2 linked regions of the Flammeovirga agarivorans genome follow. Each later gene encodes a partner of the first gene's protein in a complex. Links are inferred from orthologs where the notes say so. Each region holds a gene or a part of one and is shown in the gene's direction. Other genes may lie near its edges.

Region 1 (8,362 bases):
AAGATATCAACAGAATTGGATATAGATTAGAGGGAGACGAAATTGAATTAGGACAACAAAAAGAAATAATTTCTTCTGGAATGGTAAAGGGTACTGTACAAATCACAAGCTCAGGCACACCAATAATAATGATGTCTGATGCACCCACTTCTGGCGGATACATCAGAGCATTAAATTTATCTGCAAGGGCATGTGATCAATTAGCTCAAATGCCTGTAGGTTCAATTGTAAAATTTCAATTATAAAAAAAGGAGTAGAATCGATAAAGACTCTACTCCTTCTAATAAATAACTAAAGGCTATTCCTAACTTTTAATTATTGTTTATTTAATTATCCCATAAATGGATACTTGTAATCTGTTGGAGGAACAAATGTTTCTTTTAATGTTCTTGGAGTTGTCCAACGCATTAAGTTAATAGCAGAACCTGCTTTATCATTTGTACCTGATGCTCTAGAACCGCCAAAAGGTTGTTGACCAACAACAGCACCTGTAGGCTTGTCATTGATGTAGAAGTTACCTGCAGCATTCACTAATTTTCTCGTTGCATACTCAATCGCATAACGATCTTGTGAGAAAATAGCACCTGTAAGAGCATAAGTAGAAGTATTATCTACTAAGTAAATTGCCTCATCGAAATACTCCGCATCGTAAACATAGATTGTAACGATTGGTCCAAAGATTTCCTCTACCATAGACTCGTAGTTAGGGTCTTTAGTAACGATAATCGTTGGCTCTACGAAGAAACCTTTCGACTTGTCATATCCACCACCTGCGATAATTTCACACATGTCAGATTCTTTTGCTCTCTCGATATAACCTGCACACTTATCAAAAGATCTTTCGTTGATCACAGCTGTGAAGAAGTTTTTGAAATCGTGTGGAGTACCCATATGGTTTTTGATGATATCATTAGCATCATCAATGATATATCCTTTTACTTCATCCCAAATGTTATTAGGAACATATACACGAGATGCTGCAGAACATTTTTGACCTTGGAATTCAAATGCACCACGAGTAATCGCTGTTGCTAAACCTTTTGGTGTAGCAGATTTGTGAGCCAAGATAAAGTCTTTACCACCTGTTTCACCTACGATACGCGGGTAAGTCTTGTACTTCTCAATGTTGTTACCGATAGTAGCCCAAAGATCTTGGAATACACCTGTAGAACCTGTAAAGTGAAGACCTGCAAAATCAGGGTGATTAAAGATTACGTCACCAGCGTCTGGGCCAGAAACATAAACTAAGTTGATAACACCGTCAGGTACACCTGCTTCTTTAAATACTTCCATCAATACATTGGCAGAGTAAATTTGATCGTGTGAAGGTTTCCAAACGATTGTATTACCCATCATTGCTGGAGCTGTTGGTAAGTTACCTGCAATGGCTGTAAAGTTGAAAGGAGTTAAAGCAAAGATAAATCCTTCTAAAGGACGGTATTCTGATCTATTCCACATGCCAGGAGCTGATTCAGGTTGATCCTGATAGATCTCTGTCATGAATTTTACATTGAATCTTAAGAAGTCGATCAATTCACATGCTGAATCAATCTCTGCTTGATGTGCAGTTTTAGATTGTCCGATTACTGTAGCAGCATTAATTTTTGCTCTGTAAGGACCCGCTAATAAATCAGCAGCCTTTAAGAAAATTGATGCACGGTGTTCCCAAGACATTTCAGCCCAAGCTTCTCTAGCGCCTAAAGCAGCGTTGATTGCCTGAGTCACATGGTCTTTATCACCTTTGTGATACTCACCTACTACATTTTGGTGATCGTGAGGAGATACACATGTACCTAAATTGTTAGTACGAACTTCCTCAGAGCCAATGTACATTGGAATGTCAATCTTTTGCGTTGACATCTCATTAATTGTAGCTTGTAGTGCTTCACGCTCAGGAGTACCCGGCGCATAGCTTTTGATAGGTTCGTTTACAGCCTTAGGTACGCTGAAAAATCCTTTTGCCATGATGTAATTTTTATGATATGTGAATATTCTTATTTAGTATGCGGTCGTATGTGATGGAACCGTTTACTTGAAAGTGATACAAATGTATGAATTTGAGCGTGATATTCATCATTTACTCAAAATATTAAGAAGTGTTTTATCATTTTTTATTGATACAAATTCGCTTGTGCCTATTTTTTATTTTATAATGAACCAGAATTAGTAATCGAAATCAATTACAACCATGCAGATTAAAACCTACCATCCATCTAATAAAGAAAGACTTATAGAAATTTTTCATTCTAACTGCCCAAAGTACTTTGACCCTAACGATGAAGAGTATTTAATTGACTTTCTTGACAATTACACTGATGAAAATTACTATGTAGTTGAAAATGAAAACGGTAGTATTATCGGGTGCGGCGGTTATTATACCAAAGAAGATCACCATGGTATTCCATGGGTTATGTTTGAAAGTAAAAGTATTGGAGCGGCACAACTACTTTCGGTTTCAGATACTTTTTATAAAGAGATTGAAAATAAAATACTGGCAGAAGGTAAAGGGCTAGATATTAATATCAATACTACCCAGCTTATGGAAAAGTTATTCAATAGATATGGCTTTAAAACCTACGAAATAATAAAAGATGGTTTTGGAGAAGGGTTGGATGAGTATAAAATGAAGAAACAATTCTCCTAATTCTCAAAAAAATTAAAGTAAAGCCTAGAATTGTTGATCAAACAAAACAATTTCTACTATTTTGAAGTAAGCTATTCTAAGAGCTTAATAAATTTGTAATTTCATCATCATACCTACCACCTTGAAGCAGCATTCAGAAGCTTACGTAGAAGAAGAAATCGCCATTTATGGTGCAAGAGAAAATAACCTGAAAAACTTTGATTTAAAGTTTCCAAGAAACAGCCTTGTTGTAATTACAGGAGTTTCTGGTAGTGGAAAATCATCCTTGGCCTTTGATACCATTTATGCCGAAGGACAAAGAAGGTACATGGAAAGTTTCTCTGCCTATGCCCGTTCTTTTATTGGAAATATGGAACGTCCTGATGTTGATAAAATTGAAGGTCTAAGTCCTGTTATTTCTATTGAACAGAAAACCACTTCTAGAAACCCTAGATCTACAGTAGGAACTACCACTGAGATCTACGATTTCTTACGTCTTCTCTATGCAAGAACAGCAGAAGCATTTTCTTATGTTACAGGGGAAAAGATGATCAAGCAAACTGAAGATCAAATCATTGAGTGGTTAATGAGTCATTTTGACGGTCATAAAATGGTGATCTTAGCTCCTGTTATCAAAGGTCGTAAAGGACATTATAGAGAGCTGTTTGTTCAACTTAGAAAACAAGGCTACAGCAAAGTAAGAATTGATGGCGAGATCCAGGATCTTGTACCAAAAATGCAAGTAGACCGCTATAAAACTCATGATATAGAAGTAGTTATTGACCGAGTTAAGGTAGATGAAAAGGACAAATTTAGAATTGCTCAATCGGTAAAGACAGCCATGAAAGAGGGTAAAGGAATCATCCTTTGCTATTTCCCTGATGCTCCTCAAAAAGAACAAGTAAAATACTTCTCAAAGTTCTTAATGGACCCGAAATCAGGTATCTCTTATGATGAACCTGCTCCAAACATGTTTTCTTTCAACTCTCCTTATGGAGCATGTAAAACATGTAATGGTCTTGGCGAAATTGAAGAAATCACAAAAGAAGCTGTCATTCCAGATGATACTAAAAGTATATCTGCAGGAGGTATTGTACCTCTAGGTGAATATCGTGATATCTATATCTTTAAGATGATAGAGCAGCACCTCAAACAAAGAGGTTTTTCACTTTCTACGCCAATTAAAGATTTAAGCGATGAAGCTATTGAGGTCGTTCTACATGGTTCAGATGAAGAAATTGAAGTACTAAGTGCAAAAGATTCTAAGTACGATAAAGCATGGATTACGCAGTTTGAAGGTGTTATTCCCTTCTTAAAAAGACATGCAAAAAGTAGCTCTGAAAAAGTAAAGAACTGGGCTGAAGAATTTACTATCATCAAAAAATGCCCTTCTTGTAACGGTGCTCGTCTAAGAAAAGAGTCGCTACATTTCAAAATTGCAGATAAAAATATTGCAGAATTAGCCGAAATGGATATTAATTCATTCGGAGAATGGATCAGTAATGTAGACGATCAACTGACTGAAAGACAAAAAACGATTGGTAGTGAAATCCTAAAAGAATTACGCAAAAGAACTGGCTTCCTGATTGATGTAGGACTAGATTATCTTACATTAAATCGTTCATTAAAGACGTTATCAGGAGGGGAAGCCCAACGTATCAGGTTAGCAACACAAATTGGCACTCAACTCGTGGGTGTTTTATATATTCTTGATGAACCTAGTATTGGATTACATCAAAGAGACAATGTAAAATTAATAAAAGCTCTTCAAGATTTAAGAGACTTAGGGAACTCTGTCATTGTTGTTGAACACGACAAAGACATGATGTTAGCATCTGATTATATTCTCGATATCGGACCAAGAGCCGGAATGTACGGTGGAAATGTAGTTGCTGCAGGTACACCAAAACAGTTTTTAAAACAAAAATCAACAACTGCCGATTTCCTAAGTGAAAAACTTAATATTGAAGTTCCAAAAGAAAGAAGAGCAGGAAATGGTAATACTATATCTCTCAAAGGGGCCAATGGTAACAACCTTAAAAATGTTTCTGTAGACTTCCCATTGGGTAAGATGATAGTGGTAACAGGAGTTTCCGGATCTGGTAAATCAACCTTAATTCATGATACTTTATATCCAATTTTAAATCAGAAAATATATAAATCTAAAAAGGCTCCTAAAGAATATAAAGAGATTACCGGTTTAGAATTTGTCGATAAGGTGATTGAAGTAGATCAATCTCCAATTGGTAGAACACCTAGGTCCAACCCTGCCACATATACTGATATGTTTACAGAGATCAGAGCCTTGTTTACCAACTTGCCTGAATCTAAGATAAGAGGCTATAAGCCTGGTAGGTTCTCCTTTAACGTTAAAGGTGGTCGTTGTGAAACTTGCCAAGGTGGTGGTAAGAAACTCATTGAGATGGATTTCCTTCCTGATGTATATGTAGATTGCGAAGACTGTAAAGGAAAACGCTACAATAGAGAAACACTAGAAATTAGATACAAAGGAAAGTCTATTTCTGATGTTCTCAACATGACGGTATCACAAGGCATGGAATTCTTTGCTGCGCACCCTAAAATTTTAAGAAAGCTCACTGCTCTAGAGCAGGTAGGTCTTGGATATATCACTTTAGGACAACATGCAACTACGTTATCTGGTGGTGAAGCACAAAGAGTAAAACTTGCTACTGAGCTGTCTAAAAAGGACACAGGTAAAACTTTCTATATTCTTGATGAACCAACAACAGGTTTACATTTTGAAGATATACAACACCTATTGAATGTACTTCATAAGTTAGTAGATAAAGGCAATACTGTCCTTGTTATTGAACACAACTTAGATGTTATCAAAGTGGCTGATCATATCATCGATCTTGGACCTGAAGGTGGCAAAAGTGGTGGTACGATTGTAGTGGAAGGTACTCCAGAACAAGTAGTAAAAAGTAAAAAAAGTTATACTGCCAAATTTCTTAAAGATGAAATGAAAAATTCATAAGATAAATGAATGATTATTCGTTTTTTTTACTGAATTGGCAAATATACTATTGATTTATTGGATTTTGCTAGCATTTATTTGCATTATTAAAATATTTGCTCTACTTTTGAAATACCAACCAATTCAATTATCATTCCTACTAAAGAAAAAGGTCTGTCAATATTAATAATTGACAGACCTTTTTTACTTTGTTATAATTTTACCCTATAACTTCATATCTGTTTGATCAAAAGGAATGTTATTTAACATCACTTCTTTATCATTTTTATTCAATCTTAAGTCAGATATAACGTTATGCACTGACGGGTTACTCATTGCAAATAAAACCATAGATAGAATATAAACACCAAATAAAAGCGGCTCCAATGTCAATCTATATAATATTGCTACTACAATTGGTGAAATGGCTAATGGTATAAATTTATAAAACTGAGCTCTTAACAATAAACTCAAACGATACGGTAATGAAGGCTCTTTTCTAATTTCTTTTAGTTGCTTGTTATATTTTGAATAAACAGCAATCGCTACTAATAATATAACTGCAGTTACCCCGCCTATTACAGTATTACCAAAAGCTGGTAAAAAAGGGTCAATATTTCCTGCTTCTTTATTTTGTAGATACCAAACCAATGCAAAAGGTACAGAAATACTTGCCATACCGTAAAATACAATTCGAAGTTTGTTGATCATATCAAAAGGGTCCTTAAACCCTTCAAAGAAAGTCGCTTTTTTATCACTCATAAGTATAATTTTTAAAGAAAGTAATTGATTACTCTCTTATTTATTGATGGCCCAAAGTTCGTGAAACAAAAAAAAATCCACAACACATCAATCGTATTGTGGACTTCTAATATCTTAATGAAGTAAAATTACTTCGAAGATCCTTTTTCTTCAGATGATTGAGAAGTTAACTCTTCCTCGTAGATTTTGTTCAAACCGTCGATTACATCTTGAGTGATGTCTTCAACATTTGGAGTTGACCAAATTACTGTTGACGTAACACCATCGCTATAACCAAGAACAATACTATAGTTTTTATCTGCAGAATATTGATCTAAAAATTCTTTTACTCTTTTTCTAACCTCTGCTTGAATAGCTTGCTCCTCAGCGGCTAAACCTTGTGCTTGTGATTGTTGAGCAATTTGAATCTCTTGTTGCTTGATCGCTAAAGATTCTTGCTTCTTACGAATGTCATTTTGTGACATTAAACCAGCTCTAGCTCTTTTTTCGAAGCTTTCAGCTTCTTTTTGCAATTTCATTGCTCTTGATTGCAATTGCTTTTGAGACTTTTCAACTTTAGCCTGGAATTCTTTGTAGCTATCCTCACCGAACTTATAGTAAACTGATAAAGTATCGTTGTTGATGTAAGCGATTTTAGTTGTTGAACCAGAAGCTGGAGCTGCTTGTTGTTGTGGTTGTTGGCAAGCAAACATAGTCGCAATTAAACCAACAGCTAATAATAATTTTTTCACTTTATTTATTACCGTTTATTTATATGAATCCATTTTTGATGAACTCGACAATTGAAGATATATCCATCAAAAAGTTCTCAAATATCTTCAAACATGAAATTTCACCGCTGCAAATATAATTAAATCATCGAAAGTGTAAAAAGTCCTATTCTTTCATTGTATCTTACTAGTATCTTTTTAATAAAATTGTTGAACTTAGATAGGTAAAAACGTAGCAACCTCTAGATTACTCTATGAACTTCGTCAACCCAATGTTTTTATATGCACTACCACTTGTTGCAGTGCCTCTGATAATACATCTTTTTAATTTCCAAAGGTCCTCTGAGATTAAGTTTACAAATGTAGCCTTTCTACATACCGTAAAGGAAATGTCCAATGCACAAGATCGTTTAAAAAAGATCTTAGTGATGTTAGCTCGTATGTTATTTATACTTTTAGCTATCATCGCATTTGCCCGTCCATACCTACCTAAAGAAAATGGTAATACTTTATTAAAAAATGATTCCGGTAAAGCCAGTATCTACATCGACAATTCTTACAGTATGCAAAGTGAGAGAAACGGAAAAACTCTATTTGATGCTGCAAAAGATATTGGGCGTAAAATACCTACAGTTTTTCCTGTCGGCTATTCGTACCAAGTACTTGATAATCGGTTTACTGGTAGTTCTAGGTACTTTATGAACCAAGAACGATCTGAAGAAGAAATCATAGGATTATCTTATTCCAACTTCACCAGAAGTCTAAGTGATGTAGACCAAATTGAGCAGGATGCCTTTATCAGAGAAAAAATGATTGTTGGGAAACAAGTATTTTGGATCTCAGATTTTCAAAAATCTACAGTAGGAACTTTAGAAAACATCAACTTTGATTCTTCTACAACTTACCATCTTATACCATTGATGGCTGATAAAGTAGAGAATTTAAGAATTGATTCTGTATGGTTAGACAAACCTTTTATTAAAGAGAAAGAGAACAATAAACTCTTTGTACAAATATCTAATTTAGGACTCGAAGATGTAAAAGACCGAGAAGTAACTCTATTTGTAGAGGATGTTCAGTCTTCTAATACCACCATCAATTTAAAAAGAGGCGATACTCAGATTGTTGAAATGGCCTTTGCTATTAGTGATGCTGGAACAAAAAGATGTAGGGTAAATATTTCTGATTACCCTGTAGATTTTGACAACGAACATCATTTTGTACTTAATGTATCACCGAATATCAATATTGCAATCATCTCGGACAATCCTAGAAATTATCTTTCTACCG
Region 2 (6,459 bases), on another replicon or contig:
CATCAAAATAAAAACTCCATTCGTATAGATAACTGCAGGCAAATCAAACTTTAATCCGCCTAAGAATAATTCAAAAAGATCTGCTCCAGGAAAATAAGAAGTATTAAAAAGGTAAAAGATTGCTCTGCTTAAAGTATACAAGAGCATAATAAGTATGAATCGATATAAGGTTACCCCGAAAATGTTTTGTGATTTTATATTTTGAAGCATAATAATTTGAAAATTTCTATTTCCTGTTTAAGCTTTCAAAGGTAAAAAAAAAGAATTCAGAAAATGATATTAAAACTAAAACAACTCTCCTATTTTTGTCATTACACTTATAGTGTATACAACAGATCAAAAGTTATTCATGGCAGAGTCACACCACATTCGTCAGATTGAGTTAAAAGACTTAATCAAAGCTTATAAAAACGATAGCAATACCGCATTACTCATTAATCAATTAAAAGAAGATAAACCTTATGCAACATACCTAAAAGGTTTAGCAGGAAGTTTGGATGCTATTATTGCGGCATCAACTTATAACGAATTGAAAGGATGTCATGTTTTTGTGATGCATGATGCAGAGGAAGCCATTTATTTCCTCAACGATCTACAAAACTTACTACCAAAAGAAGATATTTTTTACTTTCCTTCTTCTTACAAAAAACCTTTTGAATTTACTGTTGTAGAAAACGCCAATGTATTACTAAGAGCTGAAACACTCAGTGCTCTAAATGAAGTAAAAAACAAGGGAGCAATTTTAGTGACTCACCCTGCAGCTTTAACCGAAAAAGTAATCAATAAAAAATCTTTAGTTGAAAACACTTATGTCGCAAGAGTAGGTGAAGACATCGACCAAAGTTTTATTAGAGAGCTCCTCATAGAGTATGGGTTTGAACCTTCTGATTTTGTTTACGAAGCAGGACAGTTTGCTATTAGAGGAGGTATCATCGATATTTTTTCTTATGCCAATGAACTGCCATTTAGAATAGAATTGTTCGGTGATGAAATTGAAAGTATTAGAACATTCGATCCCATCACACAGCTTTCTCAAGGGGAAAAGGATCATGCACCAATTGTTCCCAACGTCCACAATAAATTATTGCAAGAAGTAAGGGAATCATTATTAGAATTTCTTCCTACTTCTACAATGTGGATCAAAGACTACGAGTTACTTGTAGATACCATTGATCAATATTTTGAGAAAGCCACAGAAACTTTCGAGGATATATTAAGCATGAGTGATGGTACACAAGTTATCAACTCTCCAGAAGAAATATTTGAAACGAAAAAAGATTTCACAAAAAGGCTTAGCAATATAAACAGAGTTCTTTTCGGTAATAGAAAAGGCTTACGTTCTGCCCAAACCATCACTTTTGATACTAAACCACAGCCTTCTTTCAATAAAAATTTCCATCTACTTGGAGAAACTTTAGAAAAACAACAGTTAGCAGGAACGCGTAATATCATTGCCTCAGACCTACCGAAGCAATTAGAACGCTTGCAAACCATCTTTGAAGAGATCAAGCCAGATTTATTCGTACAAGAATTAAACTTAAGTTTAAGAGGTGGATTTATCGACAACCAAATGGATATTGCTCTGTTCACAGATCATCAGATTTTCGAACGATTCCATGCTGCTAAATCGAAAAAGAAATACTCCAAATCGAAGTCCATGACGCTTAAAGAGTTGAGAGAACTAAAAGCGGGCGACTTTGTAGTACACATGGACCATGGAGTGGGTCGATTTGCAGGGATGGAAAAAACGGAAGTCAATGGCAGAGAACAAGAAAGCATTCGTTTGGTGTATAGAGACAATGATTTACTTTACCTCAGTTTACATTCACTCCATAAAATATCAAAATATTCTGGACAAGAAGGTAGACAACCAACGGTTAGTAAATTAGGATCTCCAGAGTGGGAGAATAAAAAGAAAAGAGCCAAGAAAAGAGTTAAAGATATTGCCTCTGAATTAATCTCTTTATATGCAAAACGAAGAGAATCCCAAGGTTATCAATTTGATAAAGACGGGTACTTACAGGCAGAACTAGAATCTTCTTTTATCTACGAGGATACACCAGACCAAGCAAAAGCGACACAAGAAGTCAAAGAAGATATGGAAAAGCCATATCCAATGGATCGATTAGTTTGTGGTGATGTTGGTTTTGGTAAAACTGAAGTAGCAGTAAGGGCAGCTTTCAAAGCTGTTTGTGATAGTAAACAAGTAGCTATTTTAGTTCCTACCACCATTCTTGCTATGCAGCACTACAAAACATTCATTGCGAGAATGCAAGATTTGCCTTGTAATATCGATTATATCAACCGCTTTAGAACAACGAAGCAAATCAAAGAAACACTGAAGAAGGTAAAAGAAGGAAAGGTTGATATTCTCATCGGGACACATCGAATCACTAGTAAGGATGTCGAGTTTAAAGACTTAGGTTTGATGATCATCGATGAAGAACAAAAATTTGGTGTAAAAACAAAAGAGAAGCTCAAAGAAATGAGGATAAATGTAGATGCACTAACACTGACAGCCACTCCTATCCCAAGAACACTTCACTTCTCATTATTGGGCGCTCGTGATTTATCCGTAATCGAAACACCACCACCAAACAGGCAACCGGTCACTACAAAAATTTCTACATTTAGCGATGAGGTAATTAGAGATGCTGTACATCATGAATTAATGAGAGGCGGCCAAGCCTTTTTTGTACATAATAGAGTAGCAGACATCGAACACTTTGCTAATAATATTATGCGACTAGTACCTGATGCAAGGGTTACTTATGCACACGGACAAATGGATGGTCCTACATTAGAGAAAGTAATGTTACGCTTTATTCAAGGAGAATATGATGTATTGGTTTCTACTAATATTATTGAATCAGGCTTAGATATTCCGAATGCAAATACTATCATCGTTAACCAAGCACATATGTTTGGTTTATCCGACTTGCACCAAATGAGAGGCCGAGTGGGACGTTCCAATAAAAAAGCTTACTGCTATTTATTAACCCCACCAACTATCGGACTGTCTTCTGATGCTCGTAAAAGATTATCTACTTTAGAAGAATTCTCTGATTTAGGTGATGGATTTAAAGTAGCTATGAGAGACCTCGACATTCGAGGAGCAGGAGATTTATTAGGAGGGGAACAATCTGGTTTTATTAATGATTTAGGTTTCGACACTTTTAATCACATCCTGGAAGAGGCGGTTCAAGAAATCAAACAAACAGAATTTGCTGACCTATTTAAAGAAGAGCTCCAAGCACAAACTGTTAGTGTAAATACTGTCATTGAAACCGACTTTGAGATCTTAATTCCTGATTCTTATGTATCTAGCATCTCTGAAAGATTAAACCTATATATGAGAGCAGATAAACTCAAGAATGAAAAAGAGATTGAAAAATTCTCCAAAGACTTACAAGATCGATTTGGCCCCATGCCACAGCCTGTAGTGGATCTATTAAAAACCGTAAGAATGAGATGGGTGTCACAAAAGTTGGGAATTGAGAAGCTTATTCTTAAAAATGATATGCTAAAAGCCTATTTATTAGAGCATACGCAGGCATCTTATTATCAATCTGAAGAATTTGGTAAAATTTTGATGTATGTCCAATCACATCCAAAAATTTGTCAGATAAAGGAGACAAAAAAGCGTTTAATACTTAATATAGAAGAAGTTACAGACATAAATAGGGCGTTAGAAGTATTACATATTCTAGAGAAATAAGGACTTTATTTTTAAAAATATTCACACTTTTACTTTTTGGGTACAATTATTGGATAATTGTTTTTGGATGACGTTTCACGACGGTGAGGAAACGCTTTTTTTGAAATTACTTTACACTTAACTGTGTATTTAAAAAATAGAGATCTGAATATCATGAGCAAAAGGAATCTTCTTTATTTGGCTTCTGCATTGATATCTGCACTTGTAGTATCAGGATGTGCAAAAAGTTCAAAACCTGACGCTAACAATCCAGGAGGCTATAGTACAATGACTGGTTTAGAGTATAACGGAAAGGATGACAATACTTTCTCTGTACGCCAATACAACGGTATGCCAGAAGTACCAAACATGCGTTACATTGAGGGTGGACGTTTCGTATTAGGTTCATACGAAGAGGACTTAATGAAATCTCGTGATAATGTAGAAAGAACTGTATCAGTAGCATCGTTCTGGATGGATGAAACAGAAGTAGCAAACGTTCACTGGTTAGAATATTTACATTATGTAAGTACTGACTCATCAGTATCAGGTGTATCTTATGAAGAGGCACTTCCAGATACAACAGTATGGGCAGAGCAACTAGCATTTAACGATCAGTATGTAGATCACTACTTACGTTACCCTGGTTTCCGTTTCCACCCAGTAGTAGGTATTACATGGACTCAAGCTCAAAACTTCTGTGCATGGCGTACAAACGTTGTTAATAAGAACTTAGCAATTAACAATGGTACTGATGAAGAAGCAGAAGCTGCAGAAAACGGTGAACCAATTCCATTAGAATCAGGTGTGGTATTACCAGCATTCCGTCTTCCTACTGAAGCAGAATGGGATTATGCATCACAAGCTTTGATTGGTTTACAAGATATCGACGAAAACTACTCTGAGCGTCGTATCTATCCTTGGTCAGGTCACTCAGTTCGTAACCCTTACGGTGAGCACATGGGTGATATGATGGCAAACTTCAAACGTGGTCGTGGTGACTACGCTGGTATCGGTGGTAAGTTGAATGACGGTGCGATGATTACTTCATGGATCTATGACAACCCTCCAAACGATTTCGGCTTATACAACATGGCTGGTAACGTTTCAGAATGGGTTGAAGATATCTACCGTCCACTTTCATACTCTGATATGGATGATTTAAACCCAGTTCGTAAGAATGACTACTTAGATGGTCCTGAACACGGTTACAACTACCAATCATACGGTTATGTACGTCAGTACAATACGTTCATCTCGAACTCTATCCGTGTATACAAAGGTGGTTCATGGAAAGACGTTGCTTACTGGATGGCAGCAGGTACTCGTCGTTTCTTAGATCAAGATTCAGCAACAGCAACTATCGGTTTCCGTTGTGCAATGATCAACCCGGGTGAAAACTAGAATTCACATCGCCTAAAGCGATTAAAATATAAGAGTCCTTACTTCAGCAATGGAGTAAGGACTTTTTTTATGTATAAGAAATAACCACTTTGAAAGAAATTGTAATTACTCCTCTACATCATCAGTTTCAAGCATTTATTTTTTATTACCAACTCCCCTATTCTTCTTAACGTTTTTTCTTCAAATTCTTCTTTAATATTGTTTCATTCTTCATAAGAAAAACCTTACTTTCGTAGTTTGTAAATAAGCTAAATTTGATTGATTTAGCGTAGCTTTCTACTTTTAGAAAGTTGTTTTGAAAACCTTTGGATAGCGCGGTATACCATGGTGAATATCACACAAAAAATCGCTCAACTGCTGAGCATTTCAGAGAAGCAAGTGTCTGCGACACTTGAATTGTTAGATGATGGAGCTACAGTTCCATTTATCTCTCGATATAGAAAAGAGGTAACGGGAAGTTTGGACGAAGTGCAGGTAGCAGAAATCCGAGATAAAGCCCAACAACTTAGAGAACTCGAAAAACGTAAAGAGAGTATTCTAAAAAGTATTGAAGATCAAGGCAAACTAACAGATGCTTTAAAAAATAAAATTCTTGCTACTGAAACAATGTCAGTGCTAGAAGACTTGTACCTTCCTTACAAACCAAAACGTAAGACTAGAGCGAGTATCGCAAAAGAAAGAGGATTAGAACCTTTAGCAGATACTATTGCTTCACCAGACTTATCTACAGATATTGTTGAAGAAGCAAAAAAATACATCGATCCAGAAAAAGACGTTACAGATGTAGAAAAAGCTTTAGCTGGGGCAAGAGATATTATTGCAGAACGTCTGAATGAAGACCAGGAAACTAGAGCAGAAATGCGTAAGCTATTTATGAAAAAAGGTAGCTTCAAAGCAAAAGTAATTCCTGGTAAAGAAAATGAAGGTGCAAAATATAAAGATTACTTCGACTGGACAGAAAATGTTGAGAAAGCTCCATCACATAGAGTTTTAGCAATGAGAAGAGCAGAAAAAGAGATGATTATCTCTTTAGATTGTTCACCAGAAGAAGAAGATGCATTATTCTTATTAGAAGATCTACATGTAGATCAGAGAACTCCATCAGCAGATCAAATTCAATTAGCAGTAAAAGATGCTTATAAAAGACTTCTGAAGCCATCAATGGAAACAGAATCTCGTTTAGCGTCAAAGAAAAATGCTGATGAAGAAGCTATTGGTGTTTTTGCTGAAAACTTACGTCAGTTATTATTAGCAGCTCCATTAGGACAAAAAAGAGTACTGGCATTAGACCCAGGTTTCCGTACAGGTTGTAAAGTAGTTTGCTTAGATCGTCAAGGAAAACTGTTAGAAGATGCTGT

Evidence for each region. Proteins that work in one complex are often made in the same cells at the same time.
Region 2: the proteins of uvrA (region 1) and mfd are in contact, whole or in part, in a crystal structure (PDB 4DFC), measured with the Escherichia coli proteins. The link is inferred for Flammeovirga agarivorans from one-to-one orthologs.

What each region holds. Positions count from the first base shown.
Region 1 is NZ_JABAIL010000005.1:445,420-453,781, reverse strand. Bases 2,456-5,821 are described here. They hold uvrA (excinuclease ABC subunit UvrA), read left to right. Parts: upstream 2,456-2,765; coding sequence 2,766-5,621; downstream 5,622-5,821. Other genes in these bases: HGP29_RS17980 (GNAT family N-acetyltransferase), read left to right, coding at 2,456-2,644. In the rest of the region: HGP29_RS17990 (5-oxoprolinase subunit C family protein), read left to right, coding at 1-245; pruA (L-glutamate gamma-semialdehyde dehydrogenase), read right to left, coding at 331-1,965; more of HGP29_RS17980, read left to right, coding at 2,189-2,455; HGP29_RS17970 (hypothetical protein), read right to left, coding at 5,826-6,362; HGP29_RS17965 (OmpH family outer membrane protein), read right to left, coding at 6,491-7,093; HGP29_RS17960 (BatA domain-containing protein), read left to right, coding at 7,327-8,362. UniProt on the Escherichia coli protein: The UvrABC repair system catalyzes the recognition and processing of DNA lesions. UvrA is an ATPase and a DNA-binding protein. A damage recognition complex composed of 2 UvrA and 2 UvrB subunits scans DNA for abnormalities.
Region 2 is NZ_JABAIL010000002.1:915,158-921,616, forward strand. What follows is about bases 1-3,918. They hold mfd (transcription-repair coupling factor), read left to right. Parts: upstream 1-349; coding sequence 350-3,718; downstream 3,719-3,918. Other genes in these bases: HGP29_RS08470 (LTA synthase family protein), read right to left, coding at 1-147; gldJ (gliding motility lipoprotein GldJ), read left to right, coding at 3,872-3,918. In the rest of the region: more of gldJ, read left to right, coding at 3,919-5,101; HGP29_RS08485 (Tex family protein), read left to right, coding at 5,426-6,459. UniProt on the Escherichia coli protein: Couples transcription and DNA repair by recognizing RNA polymerase (RNAP) stalled at DNA lesions. Mediates ATP-dependent release of RNAP and its truncated transcript from the DNA, and recruitment of nucleotide excision repair machinery to the damaged site.